3 regions of the Aestuariivirga litoralis genome follow, and region 3 is predicted to be linked to each of the others. Evidence: predicted binding sites of a transcription regulator. Region 3 holds the regulator's gene; each other region holds the start of a gene.
The links. Region 3 encodes PhoB, which activates phosphate uptake and scavenging genes when phosphate is short. Its sites were predicted from a motif close to TGTCATNNANCTGTCAT; they were not measured.
Positions count from the first base shown of each region.

Region 1: a site for PhoB is predicted at 999-1,015, ahead of F8B91_RS09760 (UDP-2,3-diacylglucosamine diphosphatase). Genes of this name have one in related genera too.
Region 2: a site for PhoB is predicted at 1,082-1,098, ahead of F8B91_RS09005 (YdcH family protein). Genes of this name have one in related genera too.

Region 1 is NZ_WAHS01000001.1:1,923,656-1,925,917, reverse strand. Features, by position in the region: gene F8B91_RS09765 (DUF3419 family protein) at 1-933, opposite strand, end outside; gene F8B91_RS09760 (UDP-2,3-diacylglucosamine diphosphatase) at 1,039-1,890, shown strand; gene F8B91_RS09755 (proteasome-type protease) at 1,887-2,262, opposite strand, start outside.
Region 2 is NZ_WAHS01000001.1:1,762,370-1,764,631, reverse strand. Features, by position in the region: gene F8B91_RS09020 (5-(carboxyamino)imidazole ribonucleotide synthase) at 1-181, opposite strand, end outside; gene purE (5-(carboxyamino)imidazole ribonucleotide mutase) at 181-645, opposite strand; gene F8B91_RS09010 (YdcH family protein) at 680-898, opposite strand; gene F8B91_RS09005 (YdcH family protein) at 1,148-1,330, shown strand; gene F8B91_RS09000 (VOC family protein) at 1,336-1,725, opposite strand; RNA gene ssrS (6S RNA) at 1,804-1,965, shown strand; gene F8B91_RS08990 (hypothetical protein) at 2,029-2,253, opposite strand.
Region 3 is NZ_WAHS01000002.1:771,178-773,439, forward strand. Features, by position in the region: gene F8B91_RS15555 (branched-chain amino acid ABC transporter permease) at 1-474, shown strand, start outside; gene F8B91_RS15560 (hypothetical protein) at 471-935, shown strand; gene phoB (phosphate regulon transcriptional regulator PhoB) at 939-1,634, opposite strand; gene phoU (phosphate signaling complex protein PhoU) at 1,647-2,262, opposite strand, start outside.

The DNA.
Region 1 (2,262 bases), on a different contig from region 3:
CGCCTGATGCACGCTGAGACGCGAGGCGCGGTCACGCAGCACATCGAAATTCTTTTCTTGCAGATAGGGCGGCAGTGGGCCCGAAGCGTCCGGCGCATAGGCGCGGCCAAAAGCCTGCCAGGCAAAATAATTTTCGCTCAGCGGATAATCGCAAGTGAGGCGGCGCAGGCGCTCGTACAAAACCTCGCCCATATTGCCGCCGCCAGATAACGCATCATATTGTGCCGGCGGAATGCCCAGGCCAAACAGCGCCATCGGCGATTTGGTCACACGCTTGACCAGGCGGCGCGTAAACAGCGGGCTGATATGCTGATGGAAATAAGCGCGCTGTTCGCCCAGATCCTGGCAGTCCAGAAAGCTCTGCAGGTTCAAGCCATAAAAGCGCGCCGCCATGTGGCCCGCACCGATGAACTTGCCGAGCAGCCCGCGACGATAGATGTTTTTCGCAAACCCGTCGATGCGCTTCTGGCCCCACAGATTGCGCCCTTCCCAATAGGCGCGCGTTTCGTTGTCAATCTGGCTGGCAAGGAAGCGGCGATAAAGATCAGGATTGGCCGCATCATCAGCCTCGCCGAAAAAGCGGTAGAAGCTTTCGCTATTCGGCAAATATTTGGCACCCGCGATTTTCAGCCGCACCAGCGCCACATGCGCCCGGTTGAGATCAACGGCCGTCACCCGCGCCGGCCCCGCCATCAAATAGCTCAGCGCATTGCAGCCGCCCGAAGCGATCGTCACCACATGGTGATGCGGCTGCAGTTCCATCGCCGCCATATCGACTTCAGGGTCTTCCCAGATTTGCGCGTAAACCAGCCCGCGGAACAGATAGGCAAACAGCCGCTCCTGCAAGCCGCGCCAGCCAAAGCCGCTGCCGGGGCCCACGGCGTCAAGCACCAGATGTTTGGTGCTATGTGAAGAGATGGCGTCAATGGTCATGCAATTCCCCTTCAATTTGGTGACCGCGCTAAGGCTTCTCTGTGACGATTCGGTCACGGAATTTTCGTCATCAAACTTTCATGCGAAGCGGCCAAAGCGCGGATCATGGACCAGCTCGCCACACCGACGCGGCGCTTCCGCGCCATTTTCATCTCCGATCTTCATCTGGGAACCAGGCGCGCGCGCTGCGATTTGATCCTCGATTTTTTGAAGCAAACGGAGAGTGATTATCTCTATCTGGTCGGTGACATTATCGATTCATGGTCGCTGAAAAAGCACTGGTACTGGAACCAGAAACAGAATGACGTGGTCCAGAAGCTTCTGCGCAAGGCCCGCAAAGGTGCGCGCGTGATTTACCTGCCGGGCAACCATGACGAAAATTTCCGCCAGTTCTTGGGGCATCGATTTGGCCGTGTCGCGGTGTTGAATGAAACCGTGCACATCTCTGCCACCGGCAAGCGCTATCTGGTGCTGCATGGCGACAAGTTTGACAACGTGATCTATTTCGCTTCGTGGCTCGCCAAGATGGGCGACTGGGCTTACGAACGCCTGATGGATCTCAATGTGGTGATCCTGTGGTGCCGCAAGCTCTTCGGCCTCGGCCATTGGTCGCTTTCGGCTTACATCAAGCACAAGGTGAAGAAGGCGGTGGAGTTCATTTCCCGCTTTGAAACCGTTGTGGTGAAAGAAGCCCATGCGCGCAATTGCCAGGGCGTGATTTGCGGCCATATCCATACGCCAGATGATCGCATGATCGATGGCATCCACTATCTCAATGATGGCGACTGGGTGGAAAGCTGCACCGCCTTGGTGGAGCATTTTGACGGCCGCTGGGAAATTCTGAACTGGGCCGATCATGCCGAGCCTGCAGCGGTCGAAGAACAAGCACCGCAGCCCATCGTGTCGCGCGCGCAAGTCAGCGACGCGTTTTCAGGTCTGGCCGTCAGCGGGATCTAAATATCAAACGGCTCGATATTTTTGAACGCGACCCTGAGCGCCTTCGACCATTCGCCCGACACCATGCGGAAATACGGGTCGTCCTGCCCGATGCGCTTCACATGCTCGAATTTCAAACTGCCGTTCTCATAAGTCAGCATGTCAATCGGCAGGCCTACGCTCAGGTTTGAGCGCAAGGTGGAATCAAACGAAATCAGGATCATCTTGGCCGCTTCACCGAGCGGCATCTTGGCATCAGCCACCCGGTCAAGGATGGGCTTGCCATATTTATGCTCCCCGATCTGGAAGAAGGGCGTGTCCACCGTGGCCTCAATGAAATTACCTTCAGTATAAATCTGGAACAAGCGCGGCCGCTCCTTGCCGATCTGCCCG
Region 2 (2,262 bases), on a different contig from region 3:
CTTTTTCATCGCGGTAATCAGCAACACTATGCGCACCCGTCACCTGAAAGGCAGGGCTGTCAGCTTCCTGGGCATAGATGTGAGATTTCAGGCCAAGCCGCGCCGCCGCCAGCGCCAGCATGCGGGCCAATTGCCCGCCACCCAGAATGCCGATGGTGGAGCCCGGCGGCAAAGCCGGCATCAGGTCAAATCCTTGGGCTGCAGTGCCACGCCATCCGTCTGCCGCATGCGCCAGGCATCAAGCCGCAACGCCAGATCTTCATCCTGCAAGGCCAACACGGCTGCGGCCAAAAGAGCAGCATTCACCGCACCCGCCTTGCCGATCGCCAGCGTGCCCACCGGAATACCGGCTGGCATCTGCACGATGGAGAGCAGCGAATCCCACCCCGATAAAGCCTTTGATTCGACCGGCACGCCGAAGACAGGCAGTGGAGTCACTGCCGCTGTCATGCCCGGCAAATGTGCGGCACCACCGGCCCCGGCGATGATCACCTTGAAGCCTTCGGCCTTGGCGCCCTTAGCGAATTGGAACAGCCGCTCTGGCGTGCGGTGCGCTGAAACGATACGCGACTCAAAGGTCACATCCAGCGCCTTCAACGTATCGGCGGCGAATTTCATCGTCTCCCAGTCAGACTGGCTACCCATGATGATGGCGACGGTGGGGTTCACGATTTTTCCTTCAAGCGATAATATCGGGGATCAGCATGTTTTCGATCTGGGCAATCTGGTCTTTCAGCGAAAGCTTCAGTTTTTTCAAGCGCTGCAGTTGCAGGGGATCGGCCTTGCCCGTGTCGCCCAGTGCGTCGATTGCGGCATCAAGGTCACGGTGCTGCTGATAGAGATGTTGCAGCTTTGAGCGCAGCTGAACTTCCTGCAGCGTATCCATGGATGAATGCATTCCCCGCGTCTTTGAGATTCCCGTAGATTATCCCTATCGCAATTTTCTGTGGAAAGAAATCTTTTCGCCCGGAACCCGGTTGCGCATCAAGGGGATGCGCCAGCGATGAAAAAAATTTGGCTCAAACTTGATGATTCTGCATGGATTCCCAAGAAGCTTTTGATCGACAAGCAATCAATTCTATGTCATCATTCTGTTACGGTTTGATGCCGTCGTAGCTGAGTTTCAATGACCTCCCAGGAGATTGGAATGAGCCTCAAAAACCACCTCACTGAAATGATCGTCAAGCACCGGGCTTTGGAAAAAGAGCTCGCCGAAGCGGTTGCCTCTCCAGGCATTTCCGACTCAATCGTCGCTGACATCAAGCGCAGGAAACTGCGCGTCAAAGACGAAATCATGAAAATTGAAAAGGAAGTCCTGCAAGCCGCCTGATTGTTTCAGGCGGGTTGTATGAGATCCCAGCGGTTGCCGTAGAGATCCTCGAATACGGCAACCGTGCCATATGTTTCATGACGCGGGCTTTCCAGAAAGCGCACACCGGCTGAAATCATTTTGCCATGCAAAGTGGCAAAGTCGGTGCTGTGCAGGAAAAACGCCACCCTCCCGCCTGCGGCTTTGCCAATGGCTGAAACCTGTTGCTCTGTGACCGCTTTCGCCAGGAGGAATCGCGCGCCCGACTCACCCGCCGGCGCCATCACGACCCAGCGCTTGCCCTGGCCCTGGTCGCTGTCTTCGCGCAGTTCAAACCCCAAAGCGTCGCGAAACCAGGTGATGGCTTCGTCATAGTCACGCACAAGATAAGTGATGAGAGCGATGTGTTGCGGCATTCCGTCCGCTTAACCCAAATCCGCGGGCTTGCACACCTGTGTTGGACATTGCGTTCGCGGCTTCCTATATAGGCCTTGGTGATGCTGCCCGGTGCGTGTGAGACACTTAATTCCCAGGGCCTATAATCGATTTCTTAGGGAGCTGTCCCTGTGATGGACCGTGGTCTGTCGTAAACGGCGCCCACCTACGTGAGTAGGGACCAGGGATCGTATGTCTTGACGGCCCATGGTGGCTCACCACTTTCTCTCAAAAAAAAGCCTGCAAGGTTCTCAACCCTGCAGGCCTTTTTTGTAGAGGCAGAATTACATGTGCTTCATCATCGGCTTCATCATGTGGTGATGCATCATCATGTGCTTGTCCATCATCATCATGCAATGCTTCTTGCCGTGCATCATCGAGCACTTCTTCATCATCATCATGTGGTTTTTCGACATTTTCATCATCATGGCATCGGCGCTGCCGGCGAACGATGCTGCGCCTGCAGCAATGGTCAGCACGGCGGCCACGATCTTGACTGTGTTCTTCATGGGTAGTCC
Region 3 (2,262 bases):
AATGCCAACAGCACTTTTGCCATTGCGATCTCACTGGTCTCGGTGGCAGGCACCGCACTCATCATCAAATATACCCAGTTTGGCCGCTCCTGGGCGGCATGTTCGCAGGATGCAACACTGGCCATGCTCTGCGGCGTCAATTCACAAGCCATCATCGCCGGCACCTTTGTGCTGGGTGCGGCTTTATCTTCAGTTTCTGGCTGGATGACGGCCATCACCTATGGCGGCACCAATTTCTCGGTGGGCATCATGCTGGGTTTCAAAGCCATGTTTGCCGCTGTGGTCGGGGGCTTCGGCAATGTGCGGGGGGCAGCCATGGGAGCCATTTCTCTTGCCGTCCTGGAAGTGCTATGGTCGGGGTCCTTCGGTTCGGCTTACCGCGATGTGGGCGTGTTCAGCACCATCATTGTGATCCTGCTGCTGAAGCCGGAGGGCTTAGGTGGAGACGCCACAAGGCGGGAGAGTGAAGCATGAAAAAGATTGTGATTTCATCACTACTGATTTCGTCAATGGCGCTGCTCACCGGCTGTTTTGACAGCGGGCCGAAATCCTATCTCAAGATCGCCGGCGGCGGCCTCCAGTTCAACTATCGTGTTTCCGAAATGTCGATGGTGGTGATCGCTCAGCAGGTTTCGCCGCTGCCTGCCGGCAGCATTGTGGAAGCCCAGTTTGACATTCCCGGCACCCAGACGCGCGAAAGCGTGACACTGCCATCGATGGAAGGCAAACTCACTTACCGCCTGCAATCGCAAAAGCTGTTCAACATCAAGAAAGGCGGCGAATACAAAGTCAGCCTGCTCCTGCGCGACAAGAGCGGTGCCGAGATCGACCGCGAGGAAACGGCCTTCCATTCCGATGTGGACCAATCGACATTGCCGGACAAGCCGCTGGTTGATGACTTGGCCTTCACGCCGAATTTTCAGAATATCAAGTAGAGCCTAGCGGCCAAACCGCTCATCAAAGGCATAGCCCGACCCCCGCACCGTGCGGATCGGGTCAAGCTCGCGTCCACGCGAGAGATTCTTGCGCAAGCGGCCGACATGCACATCCACCGTGCGCTCATCGACGAAATTATCATTGCCCCAGACTCGATCGAGCAATTGCGCACGTGAATAAACCCGGCCCGGTGACTGCATGAGATATTCCAGCAGCCGGAATTCGGTGGGCGACAGTGCGATATCGCGCTGCCCGCGTGAGACGCGCTTTTTGATCCGGTCCAGCGTGATATCGCCGGAGAGCAACGTCTCCGATACAGCTTCCGGCTTCACTCGGCGCAAGATGGACCTGATGCGCGCCATCACTTCCGGCACTGAGAAAGGCTTGATCACATAATCATCAGCCCCGGTGGCAAGGCCACGCACCCGCTCGGTTTCTTCGCCGCGCGCGGTGAGCATGATCACCGGCAACTTCTGGGTTTCCGGTTTGGAGCGGATCATCCGGCAGACTTCAATGCCGGACAAACCAGGCAGCATCCAGTCGAGCAGCACGAGATCAGGCATCTCTTCGGTCAATGCCGGATGCACGTCCTCGCCGGTCTCCACCACCTTGGTGCGGAAACCTTCGGATTCAAGATTGTAGGCGAGAAGCTGGTGAATCGCCGCTTCGTCTTCAACAATCAGGATATATGCGCTCATCGAAGTTCCAGTCTACTTGCCGTCGAACGGCGTGATGCTGGTCTTGTCCTTCTTCGGGCGCTCGTCCCGCAGCGGCTTTCCATGCACCAGGTAATAGATGTTCTCGGCAATATTGGTGGCGTGATCGCCGATGCGTTCGATATTCTTGGTCGCAAACAGCAGATGCGTGCAGGCGCCAATCATCCGTGGGTCTTCCATCATATAAGTGAGAAGTTCGCGGAAGATCGAATTGTACAGCGCGTCGATGTCCTCGTCATGGCGCCAGACTTCGAGAGCCTTCTCGGCGTCATTGGCAGCAAAGGCATCCAGCACCAGCTTGAGCTGAGCCTGCGAAAGCTGGCCCATGCGTTCCACACCCGAAGACAGGCTGCGCGGCATGCGCTCATTCACGGCATGGGCGCGCTTGGCCACGTTCTTGGCAAGGTCACCAATACGTTCAAGGTCAGATGCGATGCGGATCGCCACCATGATGTTGCGCAGGTCGCGTGCCATCGGCTGGCGTTTGGCAATGGTCACCACCGCGCGTTCTTCAATGGCCACTTCCATCGCATCAATCTTGTCATCGCCACCGATCACGCTGTCAGCCAGCTTGGTGTCACGCTTGACGAGGGCCGTCATGGCGTGCTGC